Regions from separate parts of the Cytobacillus sp. Hz8 genome, predicted to be linked through region 2. Evidence: riboswitches for the same ligand, from Rfam matches in the RefSeq annotation. Region 2 holds a riboswitch; the other holds the start of a gene.
The links. A riboswitch is a leader RNA that binds a small molecule or an ion and turns the genes downstream of it on or off. The one in region 2 is predicted to bind S-adenosylmethionine.
Positions count from the first base shown of each region.

Region 1 (6,636 bases), on a different contig from region 2:
ATAAGAATATATACAATTCTTTTCAATATAAACTGCAGGAGATTGATCAATTTAAAACCTTCCTTCAAACAACATCAAGAAAAAAGGAGGGGAGAATTCGATCCCCTCCCTTTTTAAAGATAAACTTCAAAAACTATTGTTTTATAATATACGCATGTGTGATATCAATCGGAGCCCCAAGATTATGTGTCACGATTCCTTTAACTTTCGGATTAACCAAATAGTTTTCTGCTCCTTGAGTTAACGGTATAACGACTTGCTTATCTAATAAATATTCTTGTGCTTTCACAAGATCTTTCCAACGTTGCTCTGGATTTGTCAAGTCTGTAGTCTTAATCTTAGTAATCTGCTGATCATATTCAGAATCGTTAAACTTGGCATGATTATGTTCAAAGGTTGAGAAAAACTGATTTAAGTAGCTGACTGGGTCAAAATCTCCTGTCCAGCCTCCTAGTGCTAAATCAAATTTATAAGTCATCATTTTCTCGAAACGCACCTTTGCAGGAACATTACTCAAGTTAATGGTAACGCCTGGCAATGCCGTTTCTATTTGACTTTGTAAATATTCACCGATAGTCTTAGAATCACCATCATCAGAGGTTATTAATGTAAATGAAACTTTATCTACACCAAGCTCTTCTTTTGCTTTTTCCCATAATTTTTTCGCTTGATCCGTATCGTGCTTCACTAATTCTCCAGCTGCATCTGCAAAATCTTCTTCATTTTTCGGGTCCTTTGCCATCCCCTTTGGAATAGCCCCAGTTGCTGCACGAGAACCATCAGCTAATACATTCTTGACCAATTCATTTCGATCAATGGATAAACTTAATGCCTTACGCAGATTCTCATTTTGCAGGTTTTTATTTGAACTGGTTCCTAATTCAAGGTTTGTTGCGCGAAGTGCTAAAATATTTATATATCCCGGGTCATCTTTGAATTGTTTAATAAAGTCACCAGATAATGTAACACCATCAATTGTCCCAGCCTGATACAGATTAATTCCAGTAGCCGTTTCTTTTACAACTTGCACATTAATTTGCTTGAGAGAGATGTTATCTTTATCCCAATAATATTTGTTCTTCTTATACTTCCAACTTAATCCGGTACCATCCCAATCTGACAATACGAGCGGACCATTGCTTAAAGTATCTTCACTGCTTTTACCGTATTTATCACCTTTCTCCGTTACAAACTTCTCATTTTGAGGAAAAAGGTTCGTAGAGGAAAGTGTCTCTTTAAAATATACATCGGAATATTCCAAATCAATTTGCAACTGCGTATCGGATAGTGCCTTAATCCCTAATTTACTTTTATCTATTTTTCCTTCATTAATGGCTTGAGCATTTTTTATATTAAAATAAGTGCTGGCATTTTGTGCAGCGGTTTTAGGATCAAACAAGCGCTGCCATGCATAAACAAAATCTTTTGCCGTCAATGGATCACCATTTGACCATTTCAAATCTTTTTTAATATTAATAATATATTGTGTTTTCTCCTTGTTCGTTGCTTTAGGTTCACCGTCAGCAATAGCTGGAACAGCCTCATTTTTCCCGTTAATTTTATACAATCCTTCAGCAAAAATATTAATTTGCTCTGCACTTGCAGTATCATATTCCTTTACGGAGTCTGCTGTTGGTATTTCTGTTGGTGCAACCCAATTTAACACTTGATTATCGGCTAATTGCTCACCTGACTTTCCACTTGCCTTTTCGCCTGAGGAATTATTGCTTCCATTCGTATTAGCAGAGCAACCTACTAACGATGTAATCACAAATAATGATCCAATCAATATACTTAATTTTCTTTTAATTTTTTGCATCTTTTTTACTCCTATCTTTCTCTAAAATTAAATTATTTAGTAAATAATTCCTTTCACTGAAACACACTTACTAGCAATTAGTTTTTTCTTTTCAATCAACTATCCTTTTGAAGACAGCAACACAAATTTCTGTATTGGATGCCATATTTCATTATGTAAGTTCCTCCTATTTCTAAATTTTGTAACGTTTGAGCTCTTGTTGAAAATGTATTGTACTATCTATTGACCTGTTAAAGCTTCAAAATCAGTTTTAGTAAGCCAATAGGAATAGTCGGATTTATGATACTCTATGAAACAAATTAATTATGGCTTCACAAAACAAGACAACTAGTATATGATTTTTTTATTTCTAAAAGATATCGAACAAGCATAATTCAATACTTTGATACAAGACCAATCCAGTCTATAATTTTTTAACTTCATTTTTTCGGGTAAAAGATTCCCTGTTTATCACTAAACCCAATGTATAGAACCCACACCGATATGCGGATGCAAATTTGCTTGAAATGATTCATACTCATGTTCTAAATCAGGAAGAGGTAATTCATACAGACTCTTATCACCATTTTTATAGAATTCAAAAGTAGTAAGTATATTTATTAATTCTTTGCGCCGCTTTTCAAGATTTTTACAAGGATAGTTACTCATTTCATTCACTCCCTTTATTTGATAAAAAATAAAAATCCTATTCTTAAAGATAAGAATAGGATTGACTCAGTAACATGTCACCCTAACTCATCTTCCAAGCATAATGCTTGTTGGAATTAGCACAGTGTTCTTAAAAGAACCTGTTGCTGAGGTATCAAAGGGCCATTCCCTCCACCTCTCTTGATAAGTTGGATATATCAAAGAATATTTAAATTTTATTTTAGCTTTATGTATAAAATAAACCTACTATTCCGATTTGTCAACCATTATTTAGAGGAAAAAAAACTTCACTTTTAAAAACCTGAAAATCATCAGGCAGCAACACAACTTATGTGCTACTGCCTAATGATTTTCAGGTCTAGTTCAATTTAACAAATTCGCGGCAGCATCATTCCAGAAAGTCTATGCAGCTTTCTCGTACTGCCAAGTCCCGTTTTTAAATGAAGCGTTCCTTTCTCTTTGCCTGTTATATGACCGATGACTTTAGCATTTTGTCCAAGCTCGTGCTGTTTTAGTAGCTGAAGAACCTGTGCTTCTTGCTCTTTTTTCACAATGAAAATAACTTTTCCCTCATTTGCAAGATAAAGTGGATCGAATCCAAGGATATCACAGGCACCTTTTACTTCGCTTCGAATTGGGATTTCTTCATTTTCTATTTCCATGGAGATTCCAAAATCCTCTGCGATTTCTACAAGCGTCGTTGCGAGACCGCCTCGTGTAGGATCCCGCATGATTCGAATCCCATCAACCGAATCTATCACACTAGCAATCAACCCATTCAGCGCCGCACAATCACTCTGCAGTTCCGTCTTAATTCCAAGCTCTCCCCGTGCACCTAAAATCGCAATGCCATGGTCACCGATTGTGCCATTAACAATAATGGAGTCTCCTTCATCCATTAATTCCGGTTGGACAGGATGTGTAGGATGAATAAAGCCGATTCCGGTAGTGTTGATGTAAAGCCCATCAATACTTCCTCGTTCTACCACCTTTGTGTCGCCTGCCACAATTTGGACCTGAGCTTTTTGTGCCTCTTCTGCCATTGAATGAACAATTTCCTTCAGTTCTTTCACCTTGAAGCCCTCTTCAATAATAAAACCCGCTGTTAAATATTGCGGAATCATTCCACTTACAGCCAGGTCATTAACCGTCCCAGCAATAGCAAGTTTTCCGATGTTTCCACCAGGGAAAAAGATTGGTTTTACCACGAAGCTATCCGTCGTCACAGCCATTTTTACAGAGGGAGATGGAAAGACAGCTGCATCAAAGCGAGCAAATTCATTATGCCCAAACGCCTTAACAAATACATCTTGTATTAAATTATGTGCCAGCTCTCCTCCATCACCATGAGCTAAGCTAATTCTCTCATCCTTCATTAACTAATCCTCCCTCAAGTACTGGTAATGAGCTGAACATGTGCCTTCTGTAGAAACCATGCAAGGCCCAATTGGTTTGACTGGTGTACAAGCCTTCCCAAATAAAGGACATTCCTCCGGTGAAATAAGCCCTCTAATGATTTCTCCGCAGCGACATTTTGTTTTGCGCGGCTCTCCTACTGTGATATGAAAACGATTCTTTGCATTCCATTCTGCAAATTCTTCTTTCATATTCATGCCGCTTTTTGGAATGACACCGATTCCTCTCCAAGCCTCATCCACCGGCTCAAAATATTGATTGATTAAAGCCTGAGCTGCCTTATTCCCCTCATCACTCACAACAAAAGAATAATCATTTTCTATTTCAGCTCGTCCATCTAATAATTGGGCAATTAATTTATAGATTCCACCTAGTAATTCAACGGGTTCAAACCCGGTAATGACACCAGGAATTTGATATTCATCTACTAAATATTGATAGTTCTTTTTTCCAAGGATAATCGAAACATGCCCCGGAAGAATAAAGCCGTCGATTTTAACCTCTTTGGATTCTAAAAGAGTTCTCAAGATGGGCTCCACGAGCTTTGTCGTCATCCACATAGAGAAATTTTTCACATTGCGCTCTATTGCCGTCTTTAGAGCAACCCCCAAAACGGGAATCGTTGTTTCAAAGCCGATACCGAGGAAAATAACCTCTTTATCTGGGTTTTCTTCCGCAATTTTTACCGCATCAGGTGGGGAATAGACAATGCGGATATCCTTTCCCTCCGTCTTCGCCTCTAACAAACTAAATTCTGTCCCAGGAACACGAATCATATCACCAAAGGTGCAAATGATTCGGTTCTCTCCGTCCGCTAGCTTAATCATCGCATCAATTGATTTTTGATCCGTTACACAGACAGGGCACCCTGGACCTGAAATCAACTGCACATATTCCTTTAAAGCCTTTTTTACACCGGTTTCGGCTAATGCCATTGTATGTGAACCGCATACTTCCATAAAAATAGGCCGTCTACCGTGTGCCTGAATAAAGCTCTCGGCAGATTCTTTTACTTTTACTAAAAGCTTGCGGCTTAATTTCGAATTTGAAAATTCATTCAGGAGTTCTTGCATCGACAAGCTTCCTCCATTCTTCAATACTTAAAATCGCATTCTCTTCATCAATTGTAGACATCGCCTGTCCTGCATGAACGATAACATAATCATCCACTTCAACCTCAGGCACAAAGATTATGCCAACTGTCATCGTTGATCCCATTACGTCTACTACAGCTGTAAATTCTTGTTTTTCAATAACTTTTGCTGGAACTCCAACACACATTCTCTATCCCCCCGATACCTCAATTTCTTTGATAACATTTTTCTATTTTTTATTAGCAGCCACAATCAACTGTCCAAGAGAAAGCCCTCCATCATTACAAGGAACCTGTTTGTGGGTATAGACCTTAAAATTCCTTTTCTTTAGACGTCCTGCTATTTCTTTTAATAAAAATGGATTATGAAAACTGCCTCCGGATAAAACGACATGTTTCTTAAAGCTTGGATTTCTTTGACTTAGTGAAACCATGGATTCTACACACATTGTCACGACCGTCTCATGAAATCTTTGGACAATCTCCATTTTGGGAACACCACTTAAACGATCTTGGACAATCTGTTTTAATGCTGGAGCAAAATCCAACGCAATCGAACCATCCTTACTTTCCAATAATCCGTAGGGATACGATTGAATGGACTCAGCTTCTATCATTTGCTCTGATAGTTTAATAGCTGCTTCTCCGTCATAGGTGGACACCTGACAAATGTCTAATATTGCACTTACTGCGTCAAATAATCGTCCACAAGTGCCCGCTAGCGGACTGTTCACACCTTTTTCAAGCATATGGGCAATGACTTCAATTTCATAGATTTTGTTTGGAAACAATCGAAGAGCCCACTCTCGTCCCTCCGCTCCGAAAGAATCGATTAACATGGCTGTAGCATTTCGCCAGGGTTCTTTGATGGCTCGTTCATTCCCCGGTAAATGTGAATAATTAAGATGGGCAAGTCGTTCATAGGAGCTTGCATCTCCATATAAAAGTTCAAATCCCCAAATATGTCCATCCTCTCCATAGCCTGTCCCATCTAAAATAATGCCAAAGGTGGCATCGTTTAAGCCATTATCCTCCATACACGAAACCATATGGGCATGGTGGTGTTGGACAGAAATAATGGAGGCATTCATGGTCTCAGCTAGCTCACCTGTCATGTAACCAGGATGCATATCAATGGCAATTTTATCAGGCTCTATTCCCATCCATTTCATAAGATGGTTAAATTCATGTTGGAAATGCTCGACAACCTCCAGATGCTCCATCTCACCAATATGAGGCCCGATAAAAATTTGCTCATGCCGACCAATGGCAAAGGTGTTTTTTTGCTGAGACCCAAGTGCAACCACGCTATGGACCGGTTGATCCGTTGTCATTGGGTCTGGAACATAGCCGCGGGACCTTCTTAAGAAGGTCAAATGTCCATCTATCAATTGAACAACGGAATCATCTAATGGATGTAAAATTTCTCGGTTATTCGATAACACATAGTCCGCAATCCCCTCAAGATAAGAAAACGCCTCCTTATCACGGTATAAAATTGGTAAACCGGACGGATTGGCACTCGTCATAACTAAAGCCTTTACCTCACCCTCATCGAACAAGAGATGGTGCAGGGGAGTATACGGTAACATGACTCCTAATGTCTTCATCCCAGGTGCCAAGCTTTCAGCTAGCCCGCTACATGATTGCTTTTCCATAA
Region 1 is NZ_JBHKFI010000007.1:92,364-98,999, reverse strand. Features, by position in the region: gene ACE38V_RS10810 (ABC transporter permease) at 1-50, opposite strand, end outside; gene ACE38V_RS10805 (peptide ABC transporter substrate-binding protein) at 134-1,819, opposite strand; gene ACE38V_RS10800 (Fur-regulated basic protein FbpA) at 2,273-2,467, opposite strand; SAM riboswitch class I at 2,552-2,657, opposite strand; gene hypE (hydrogenase expression/formation protein HypE) at 2,836-3,843, opposite strand; gene hypD (hydrogenase formation protein HypD) at 3,847-4,956, opposite strand; gene ACE38V_RS10785 (HypC/HybG/HupF family hydrogenase formation chaperone) at 4,937-5,164, opposite strand; gene hypF (carbamoyltransferase HypF) at 5,207-6,636, opposite strand, start outside.
Region 1: linked by a shared signal. The riboswitch ahead of ACE38V_RS10800 (Fur-regulated basic protein FbpA) and the one ahead of mtnW (2,3-diketo-5-methylthiopentyl-1-phosphate enolase) in region 2 are both predicted to bind S-adenosylmethionine.

Region 2 (11,320 bases):
CTCAATTTCCCCTACAACCGATTGAATACAGCCATCATCAAAAGGAGAAATGAGGTTAGCCTCCTTTACAAGCTCAGTAAATGGAAGACTGCCTCCAAGCTTACACAGCTTTAAATAATCCTCCCAAGCTTCCGCTTGATTTTTTCGTGATTTTACCCAAAATTGAAAGGCACAAATTTGCGCTAGTGTATAGTCAATATAATAGAAGGGATCATTATATATATGACCCTGTTTTTGCCAAAATCCACCGTTTTCTAAATAAGTAAAACCATCATAATCTTTGTATGGTTCATATTTCTGTTCAATTTCTCTCCACGCATTTTTTCGTTCCTGTGGTGTTGCTTTTGGATGTTCATATACCCAATGTTGAAACTCATCCACAGATACCCCATATGGTAAGAATAGAAGGGCAGAACTTAAATGAGCAAATCGATATTTATCAGCTTCATCTTTGAAAAATAGCTCCATCCAAGGCCACGTAAAAAACTCCATACTCATGGAATGAATTTCACATGCCTCATATGTTGGCCAATAATACTCAGGAATATCAAAGAAACGGCTGGAATAAACTTGAAATGCATGCCCTGCCTCATGGGTTAAAACATCAATATCCCCTGAGGTTCCATTAAAATTGGAAAAGATATAAGGAGCTTTGTAATCCTCAATAAAAGTACAATAGCCTCCCCCGGCTTTCCCTTTCTTGGCAACGAGATCCATTAAGTGATTTTCACGCATAAAGCCAAAGAACTCGCCTGTTTCCTTCGAAAGCTCATTATACATTTCTTGACCATTTTCAATGATCCACTCATGTGTCCCCTTTGGAGTAGCATTACCTGATTTGAAATTGAAATCCTCATCATAATATTTTAATTTTTCTACCCCAATTCTTTCAGCCTGAAGTTTACGAAGCTTTGACGCGATAGGAACAATATATTCTTTCACCTGTTCTCGAAAATTTTTAACCATTTCGGCATTGTAGTCAGTCCGATACAAACGGTAATAGGCTAAAGGAATAAAATTTTCATTACCAAGCCTTTGTGCAATTTCTGTTCTGACTTTAACAAGATCATCATAGATTCGATCTAATTCCTCTTCATGCTTTGCAAAGAACCCGAAACGTGCTTCACTTGCTTTCTTCCGAATAGCTCTATCCTTATCTTGAATAAAGGGTCCAAGCTGTGCTAATGTTCGCTCCTCCCCTTCAAAAGGGATCTTAGCTGAAGCAATTAATTTCGTATACTCAGTAGATAATTTATTTTCCTTTTGCAATAAGGGTACAATCTCTGGAGCAAAAACTTTTAACTGTGCTTCTGCAAGAGAAAATAATTGTTTACCAAATTTATCTTCCAACTCAACGCGAAATTTTGATGAGACTAAAGCGTGATAAAATCTAGTTTCCAGCCCTTCTATTTCCGGCTGTATTTCATCCATATAATCTTGCTCTTCTTTATAAAAATCATCATTCGTATCAATGGAATGACGAATGCTTACTAAATTCATCATTGTACTTAATTCGTTTCTAATTTGATTAATTTGCTTCATTCCTTCAATTTGTGCATCAATTGTTGAAGCATTTTCAAATGTTTGCAAAGCTGCATTGAATCTTTTTTCCACTTCAGCTAAAACAGGTCTTTGGTATTGATATTCTTCAAATGTCATCTAGTAATCCCTCCATAACTTAAACTTGTGATAATCCGAGCTTTTTAAGAAGATCAATTAATACATCCTTTTCTTCCACTGACAAATTTGACATTATTTCATGAATTTTCGATTCATGGTCGGGAAAAACGCCTTCAATAAATTTCTTTCCTTCCTCACTAATTTGTGCATAGGTCACACGACGGTCATTAGGACAGGCTACCCGATTTAATAAACCCTTTTGCTCAAGTTTATCAACGACATAGGTAATACTTCCACTTGCTAATAAAATCTTTCCCCCAATCTGCTGCAGAGGTTGCTCCCCTTTATGATACAACAATTCGAGGACCGCAAATTCTGTGGGATTAACCCCATACGATTGAATAAGCTTATTGACATTTTCGTTTACCGCACGATATGCCCGAGATAGAACAATAAATAATTTTAATGATTGATTAATTTCATTAGAGCTCATAATATCAAATCCTTTTTCCCAATTGTTCGTTCAATGGTTATTCTATTCCTTCATTATAATGGATTGCCAAACAATGTCTAGATTGAAAGGGCAGATGTAGACTACCCGCTATTGTTAAATAAAATGAGGACCACCAAAAGAGATTTCCTTTGAAATTGTTCGTTACTCTTTGGTAGTGAAATATTTGTCATGATAGTGTTATAATGATTCAATATCGATTATGATGGAGCATAGCATATGAAAATAATAAATCGTACCTTTGTTTTTTATTTACTTTTGGTTATTTTACCCTCTACTATTTGTAGCCTTTTTTATATAAATTTTAAACAAGAAAAGGATTATGAAATTCGAAAAGACCATGCGAAGTGGATTGCTTCCATTCATGAAACTCATTGGGACCAATTGGTCAGCGAAACGGTAACAACGCTAAAAATGCTTTCCTTGGCTTCAGAATCAACCATTCAGAAACCGGAACAAATGAAGCCCCTTCTAGTTAGGACGCAACAATCAGATCCTAGATTTGGGTCCATCTTAATGCTTGATTCTAAAGGAAGAATTATTACGGGGTCTGACCCGACACTAATCACAAATAAACAAGCAACAAAATCTTACATCCGTGATTGTGTTCAATCAAAGGATATCATTATTTCCAATGAAGAAGAATCCTTACCCAATGGACAGAAGGTCATCGGAATTGCTAATCCAGTGACAGACAAAAAAAATCAGTTACAATATATTTTTATTGCTCAACTAAGAGTAGACTATGTCTTAAACGTGATGCGGGTGCTTACGCCTGATTCGAAATTAGTCATAACCAACCCAAATGATCGTATTATGATGAAATTTAATGTAAAGGATGGCATATTACACCATAATAAGAACTGGTTAACAGTTCCCATCGATCGTCTTCCATGGAATATTAATATTAAAATTGCAGAACAAAATAGCAAGAAATTCTTTTTGGGATCTATCATTGCCATAAGTACTATTCTCATTCTTTTTAATATACTCTTCCTACTTGGAAAATACTTCTTGCTGCGTAGACAAGCTGAAAAAGAAAAAAAACAAAATGAAATTCATAAATTAGAACTAGTTGGGACACTTGCTGCAAGTACAGCACATGAAATAAGAAATCCATTAACTGGGATTAAAGGTTTAGTCCAATTATTAAATGAGAAATACAATAGCCCTGATGACCAATTCTACTTCACCATCATCCAAAATGAAATTGACCGAATTAATCAGATTGTGAGTGAATTTCTAATTCTTGGTAAGCCTACTGTTCAGAAACTAGAAAATATTGATATCAGAGAAATTATTGGGGAATTAACCCCGCTTATTTCCTCAGAAGCGAACCTTTATCATATTAGCTGGACATGTCATATGCCTGAAACTCCGCTGCAAGTTAAATGTTCTAGAGATCAAATGAAGCAAGTTCTACTTAACATTACAAAAAATGCTTTTGAATCCATGAAAAATGGTGGCAAACTGACCATTCATCTCGCTGCCGCAAAAAATCTTTGCAAAATCTCGATTATTGATACCGGTGTTGGAATCCCAAAGGAAGAACTTGATAAGATATTCCTCCCTTTTTATACATCGAAAGAATCTGGAACCGGATTGGGACTTGTGGTTTGCAAGAGAATTCTTCATGAATTTGGCGGAGATATTTTCCTATATAGCAAAGTAAATGAAGGAACAAAGATTGAAATCATTTTACCTCTAGTGAATTGGATTGAGTTCAGTGAGAATATTCGTCTATAGACTTATCTGAGCTCTGCTCTCTATAGCAAAATTGCAGGATTGAAATTAAAAGCATCCTAACACGAATTCGTATTCTTTACAATTAAATCGTGAACAAGGGTGCTTTTTTTAAGCAATTGAACCTATTTCTCCCATTCTATAAAAAAATGATGATTTTTATAAAAATTGGATTTATTTAGAGTTATAATAATTCTTATCTTTTCCTTTTAATATTTCAGGTTACGAAATATTAACAACATTAATGATTAGGAGCGTATCGTTTATGAATCAAGTTGCAAAAATACAACAGCCACTTGCCAGCAAGACTGGTTCTACGGCATACCGGATTCTCCTGATAATGGGCTTTTGTCATTTACTAAATGACTCCCTCCAATCAGTAGTTCCAGCAATGTTTCCAATATTAGAAAAATCGATGCATCTTTCTTATACTCAATTAGGGATGATTGCCTTTTCCTTAAATATTGTTGCCTCCATATTGCAGCCTATTTTCGGAAGTATTACAGATCGAAAGCCTTTTCCATTTGCCTTGCCAATTGGATTGACCTTCACCCTTTTTGGAATATTTGGTCTTGCTTTCGCACCTAGATTTGAACTCATCCTTTTATCCGTAATTTTTATTGGTCTTGGATCAGCCGTGTTTCATCCGGAAGGCTCACGCGTTGCCTATTTAGGAGCGGGTAGCCGTCGCGGACTTGCTCAATCAATCTATCAAGTTGGAGGCAATACCGGTCAGGCATTAGCTCCTCTTATTACTGCTTTAATTCTCGTTCCACTAGGGCAAAAAGGAGCGGCATGGTTTACAATTGTTGCAGCAGCTGCTGTGGCACTTCTTTTTTATATTGCAAACTGGTATAGTAATAGACTTCAACTCTTGCCAGTAAAAAAGAAAGAAAATAAAGGTGCTAAACCTACTAAGGCATTATCCAAATCTATTTATTTTGCCTTAATCTTAATATTATTCCTTATTTTTGCTCGCTCCTGGTATATTTCAGGGATTACTAATTACTATGCGTTTTATGTCATTGACAAATATTCACTATCGATTAAGGCATCACAAATCCTGTTATTTGCCTTTTTAGTCTCAGGTGCAGTCGGGACTTTCTTCGGAGGTCCATTAGCAGACCGCTTTGGTCGCAAAAACATTATCTTTCTATCTTTAATTGGCGCAGCGCCATTTTCGATCTTAATCCCTTTTATGCCATTAAGTATTGCGATTATCATGCTCGTTGTCACTGGCTTTATTTTGATGCTTAGCTTCTCTGTTACCGTTGTATACGCCCAGGAGCTTGTACCGGGAAAAATTGGCACGATGGCAGGTCTTACAGTTGGACTTGCTTTTGGTATGGGTGCCATCGGATCTGTTGGTCTCGGTAGCTTAGCAGACACCATTGGTCTTACTAAAACGATTATTATGACTGGATTTTTACCATTACTTGGACTCACGACAATGTTTTTACCATCTGATCAAAAGCTAAAGGAATGGAATAGCTAATGAAAAAAAATGCTTAAACAATTTACATTTTGTAAAATTGTTTAAGCATTTTTTTCCACTTTTCGCAAATAATCCGCCTAAGGAATTACAGAAAGATATCTAAATGATTATCTCTCTTGTAAATCCATCCAAAATCCTTTTTCTCACAAACGATCATTTAAATGCACATCTTTGGACAAACAAACATCATTTGCCTCATAGAAATATTCACTTCATTATCATAAATTTCTCCTTGAAAATTCCGCTGATATTCTAAAATAAGTTGATCCAATTCTTGACTATATTTTAAAGTATCATCACTTGTAAACCCGCTTTTTTCTGCCGAAATGATCATTTTTTCTCTCTTTATTTTAATTTGCTTGAGTATTTCATTGCTTGTTTGATACACCTTTTCTTCCTCCCAAACTTGCCAATTCCTTATCCACAACAAGCATTATGACAAGAATTTCTAGCAATGTAAATAGATTCGCAAAATTAGACAAAATATTTCAAAAGTTTTTCCAATCGACACTAATCTATATACGAAAATACCTACAATTATGACATAGATTTCAGATATCATTCGACTCTCTTCGTAGATTTAATAGACACATGGTCGCAGAATTTGATGAGAAAGTAAAAACTATGGTCATTGTTCATTTGTTTATTTTCCAATCTTTTTCTCGGGCATTTTCATTTTTGCTCATTTGTCATTCGCAAAGATTTAATTCTATATAAATCAATTTTCAGAAATTTTTCAAAAGAAAAAACTGTCACTAAATAATGTCGATGACAACTTTTTAGCAACAGTTTCTTTTTCCATAATTCTATATATTAAGCATTCACTTGATTTTTTTCGTAAATAGGCACCCAGCCTTCTGTTGTGACAAAAATGCGTATTGCAACTACCTTTCGATCCTCCTGAAGAGTAAAATAATGACGTATGTTTTCAGGAACAGAGATTAAATCACCAGGGTTTAGGAACACCTCAAAAAATTCACCGCCTTGACCTTGGATAATGAAGACCCCATGACCGCTGACGATAAAACGAACTTCATCATCTGTATGATGATGCTCTTGTTGGAAACTTTCAAGTAGCTGCTCTATATTTGGAGTATGCTCCGATAGTGAGATAACATCTTGTGCCTTATAACCTCTTCGATCAGAAATTTCCTTAATTTCTTTGCTGAATAATTCTAGTATTTCTTCTTTTTCTACTTCCTTTAATAAATAATTCTCTTGTAAATGAGCAGGTAGTTTACTAATATCCCATTTTTCATAAATCACTTGTTGCTTTTCAAGGAAAGCAATAACATCTTCCTCATTTTTAATTTCTTTTTTTGAATCTTGCAAAACAATATAAGCCATATGATCATTCCCCTTTTCGTTTATTATGAAAGTAGGATGTGAAATTACCCTACTTGATTCTAAGAGTTTAACCCGGTTTTCAACCTGTTTGCCTTCAATTGAAGCAGATTTAAATGATAGCAAAATAGGAACTCAGAAGCTTCCAATATCTTTTTCGCTTCAAATGCATCCTTTCCCCAAACTGTGATTCCATGATTTCTAATAAGGATGGCACCTGCATTTTCGTGAATATGTTGCGAAAAAACTTTGGCTAGAGATGGAATATCAGCATGATTATGAATGATTGGAATTTCAAGCTCTGCATCCTCTTCCCATTTCCCAAATGCCTTGATTAACTCTTGCCCTTTAAAACCAACTACACCCATATCGCCATAGAGCTCTGAAATCACATTATTTTCTATCGTATGGACATGGAGGCAGCAGCCTGCATTTGTAAGCCGATATATTTCAACATGTAATAACGTTTCAGCAGATGGCTTTAAATGAGTTTCTTGAACGGGTTTTCCCCATTCATCCACTAATAAGAAATCATTTTTCGTTCGTTTCCGTTTATCTAATCCACTGGCCGTGACAAGAAATTGGATGGGGAAATCACTCGTCTTGATTGAAAGATTTCCACTTGTACCGAAAAACCAATCGCGAGCAGCTAGCTCTTCCTTGACATCTGCTAATTCACTCCATTTTTCTTCTATCACGCTCATCGGACCACCTCCAATTTAGTTCGAATTTCTTTCATACAATCATAAAAACTTGTAAATGGACGATGAGGAATATCGAATTCTTGACATTTTTCTAACAAAAAATCTCTAGCTAATACAAAATCAGCTTGAATTGCTGCTTGCAAATCGGTGATGGAGTCGCCAATCACTATTTTGTATAATTCATCCCCATCAAGCGCCCGAATGATCGAGGGCTTACAACATCCACAATCATGATCACAATTAGAATCACAGCTATGGGGCCATAGAATCTCAATCGATTCTTTACTAAAATCAGATCCATTGCAAAAGATATCCGCAATAGGTACAAAGGGTTCTAAAATAGGGTGTACAAAAAAATCAATTCCTCCACTTACAATATACAGTGGGATCCTTTCCTGTTTTAAAAAATCAATAAAGTCTGCAAACCCGGCGCGAATTTTAGCGTTATGAAGAGCAAACTGAATAATTTCTTCCTTCATAGATGATGGCAATAATGAAAACATCAAACCAACACCCTCCCTCACAGAAATCTTTTGCGTGAGTATTGCATCTTTTAATTGAATCCAACCAGGTGGGTTAAAATATTTCATGATGGCAATGATATTATCTGTTTCCGTTACGGTTCCATCAAAATCACAAAAAACAGCTATTGATCTCATTTAGCTCATCACCTCCACACATCCCCATAAATCAATTGCTTTTTTTAGCTCTGGAAATTGGTCTGCGTTCGCCTGCAAGGATTCTCCTTTCAAGGTGAGTTGAATTGCTTGACGGAAAGCAATGCCCCCTCCCCGAGCCCCATCAGGATGACCATGAACTCCACCTCCTGCATTGATGACACAATCAATTCCAAAATCGCGAATGAGCAGGGGAACAAGTCCAGGATGAATTCCGGCTGAAGGTACAGGGAAGGAAGAAAGAAATTGATCCTCCTTCGTTAATTCCTTTCCAACACTTAGCGCCGTTTCTCTTTCCAATGCCACCGAACCATACGGGGAAGGGAATAAGGACAAATCTGCTCCTGCATATCTCAATAACTTACCAAGCAATAAGGAATGTGAGATTCCATATTTAGGCGAAGAAGTGAGCGCCCCACTTACAGCTGGATGAGCCATTAATGGGAGATTGATTTCAGAATCCACTCTAAGCTCCTGCAAAACGTCAATGCCATAAGCAAAAACATTGAATAACAGTAAATCTGCTCCAGCCTCCCTTGCCCTTCTCGCCCTTTCCTTCAACTCAAATGTTTTTCCAGTTAAATTCACAGCATAAAGAGTCCGATGTCCAGTAGTTTCATATACGTGATTAAGAACCTTTTTCCCTTCAACAATTCTTTTATAAAAAGGCGTTAAATCATTTTCAAATAATATTTCATCATCTTTAACTAAATCAACTTGACCTAAAGCCTGCTCCCTAAGCTGAGAGAGTAAATAATTCAAATCTCGACCAAGAACACCTTTGAAAATACTCATTAATAATGGTTGGGTTTCAACGCCAATCTTCTCACGAATTCCCTTTATCCCATAGCGTGGTCCAGGAAAAAAGGTTTTTAATTCATCACTGAATTGAAGGTCAACTAACTTGACTATTCCATCCAATGATAATTTTCCGAAAACAGTGGTAAGTATAGCCGGGAGATCCGGTGTAAAATTTACAATTGGATAAGCTATTTTAATTTTTGCTACCAAATGATGATTTTCGTCTTCACCAAGTCCTTCAGCTGAAACCACTCGACCTTTATGTTTGCGAAGTTGATCTTGATCAAGCTTCGGCAGATTTGTCCATGATCCTACGGTAAGACCTAAAGCAATTTCTTCTGCCTTTTTCTCTGGTTGATGCTTGGAATCATGAACAATATATGTAGCAATGATTTCACTCATTTTACTTCTTCCTTCCCCATGCAAAATCCAATTCCATCTTTTCACATATAAACAATGCAAATTAAACGAAAAAAACCTCTTCACATATGAAGAGGTTAGCACGATTCAAACTAACATCTCCTTATCTTCCAGCGATTGCTGCAAGAATTAGCACCGTGCTTAAAAGTTTTAAGTCGGTTGCCGGGCTTCATCGGGCTCGTCCCTCCACCTGCTCTTGATAAGAAAACGAAATTATCTTAAAAATGTTGATTATCAAAAAATAATTGAAATTAATTTGGATTATGTCAGTTTATTATGAAATTGTCAATCACTTTTTTTCAAAAATATTCAATGCTTTGATTCGGGAAACGGCCTCCCTTAAATGGCCTTCAGAGGTCAATAACCCAACACGTACATAACCTTCTCCATATTGACCAAATCCTATTCCAGGTGCTACAGCAACATAAGCCTTTTCTAATAATAAATCGGCAAATTGCTCAGAGGTATACCCAGATGGGATCTTTAACCAGGCAAAAAATGAACCCTTAGGTGCCAAAACATGCCATCCTATCGATTGAAGACCATCAATCAAAACATTTCTGCGCCGCTCATACATTACATTTAACTTTCGCACACATTCCTGATCCTCTGTTAAGGCCGCAATTGCAGCCTCTTGAATACCACCAAATAAACTGACATATATATGATCCTGAAGCAAATTAATCGCAGCAATCACACTTTCATTTCCAATCGCAAACCCTACACGCCATCCGGCCATATTATAAGTTTTCGATAGAGTATAAATCTCAATTCCAACTTCTTTTGCACCCTCTGTTTCTAAAAAACTAATAGGCTTTTCTCCATCAAACCCTATCGCCCCATAAGCAAAGTCATGAACTATACAAATTCCTTGCTTTCTAGCAAGTTCAACCGTTTCTTCAAAAAAGGCAGATGTCGCTACAGCTCCCGTTGGATTATTGGGATAGTTAAGAAACATAAGCTTCGCTTGTTGCAGTGTTTCTTCATCGATTTCCGTATAATCCGGTAAAAAATCATGCTCCTCTCGCAGAGGCATATATTCCATTTTCGCTTTTGCAAGTGCGACCCCTGACCAATAATCAGGATATCCCGGGTCCGGCACTAAAACCGTATCGCCAGGATTCAGCAGACATTGAGGAATTTCTACAAGACCTGCCTTTCCTCCAAAAAGAATGGCTACTTCCTTATCAGGATTCACTTCCACTTGATATTCTCGCATGTAAAATTCCGCCACTGCTCTTTTTAAAGATTGAAAGCCTTGAAACGGTGAATATTTATGATTAATAGGGTCATCTGCCGCTTTTTGCAGCCTTTTCACAATATGTTCTGGTGTTGGCTGGTCTGGATTCCCCTGTCCTAAATTAATCACATCATGTCCCTCTTGTAAAAAAAAGTTAACCTTACCTACAAGAGAAGCAAAAAATTGTTTTGGTAAATGGTTTAACAATTCAGATTGAGGAAATTTTGTCATTTCATCACCCACCATCTTTCTCTCTATTCTAAAAATTATGTATTGAAAAACTAGTCACAAATGATATAACTAAATTAATAAATTGTAAAGTATTTTTTATTCGAGGTGATTTGATTTTGACGATAAAAATAGCTTGTATTCAACTTGATATCGTATTTGGGGATCCGTCCCAAAATTATAAAAGGGCAGAAAAATTAATTGAAGAGGCAGCCCAACTTCAGCCTGACATAGTCGTTTTACCTGAATTATGGACCACAGGGTATGATTTAACGAGGTTGGATGAAATCAGTGATGAGGAAGCTACAACTACGCTACAATTTTTAAAGAAACAGGCAAAAAAGTTCGATGTTGCTTTTGTTGGAGGTTCAATCCCGAAAAAAACGGCAACCGGAGTCTTTAATACCCTCCTTGTTGTGGATCGAGCAGGAAATGAAGTGCATCAGTATAGTAAGCTCCATCTATTTCGACTAATGGATGAACATAAATTTTTAAAGAGCGGAAATTCTCATGGACTATTTGAATTAAACGGTGAAA
Region 2 is NZ_JBHKFI010000001.1:525,427-536,746, reverse strand. Features, by position in the region: gene ACE38V_RS02640 (M3 family oligoendopeptidase) at 1-1,659, opposite strand, end outside; gene ACE38V_RS02635 (MarR family winged helix-turn-helix transcriptional regulator) at 1,679-2,113, opposite strand; gene ACE38V_RS02630 (ATP-binding protein) at 2,351-3,877, shown strand; gene ACE38V_RS02625 (MFS transporter) at 4,140-5,369, shown strand; gene ACE38V_RS02620 (Spo0E family sporulation regulatory protein-aspartic acid phosphatase) at 5,527-5,757, opposite strand; gene ACE38V_RS02615 (cupin domain-containing protein) at 6,183-6,716, opposite strand; gene ACE38V_RS02610 (methylthioribulose 1-phosphate dehydratase) at 6,776-7,417, opposite strand; gene ACE38V_RS02605 (2-hydroxy-3-keto-5-methylthiopentenyl-1-phosphate phosphatase) at 7,414-8,076, opposite strand; gene mtnW (2,3-diketo-5-methylthiopentyl-1-phosphate enolase) at 8,077-9,297, opposite strand; SAM riboswitch class I at 9,416-9,521, opposite strand; gene ACE38V_RS02595 (pyridoxal phosphate-dependent aminotransferase) at 9,605-10,786, opposite strand; gene ACE38V_RS02590 (carbon-nitrogen family hydrolase) at 10,897-11,320, shown strand, end outside.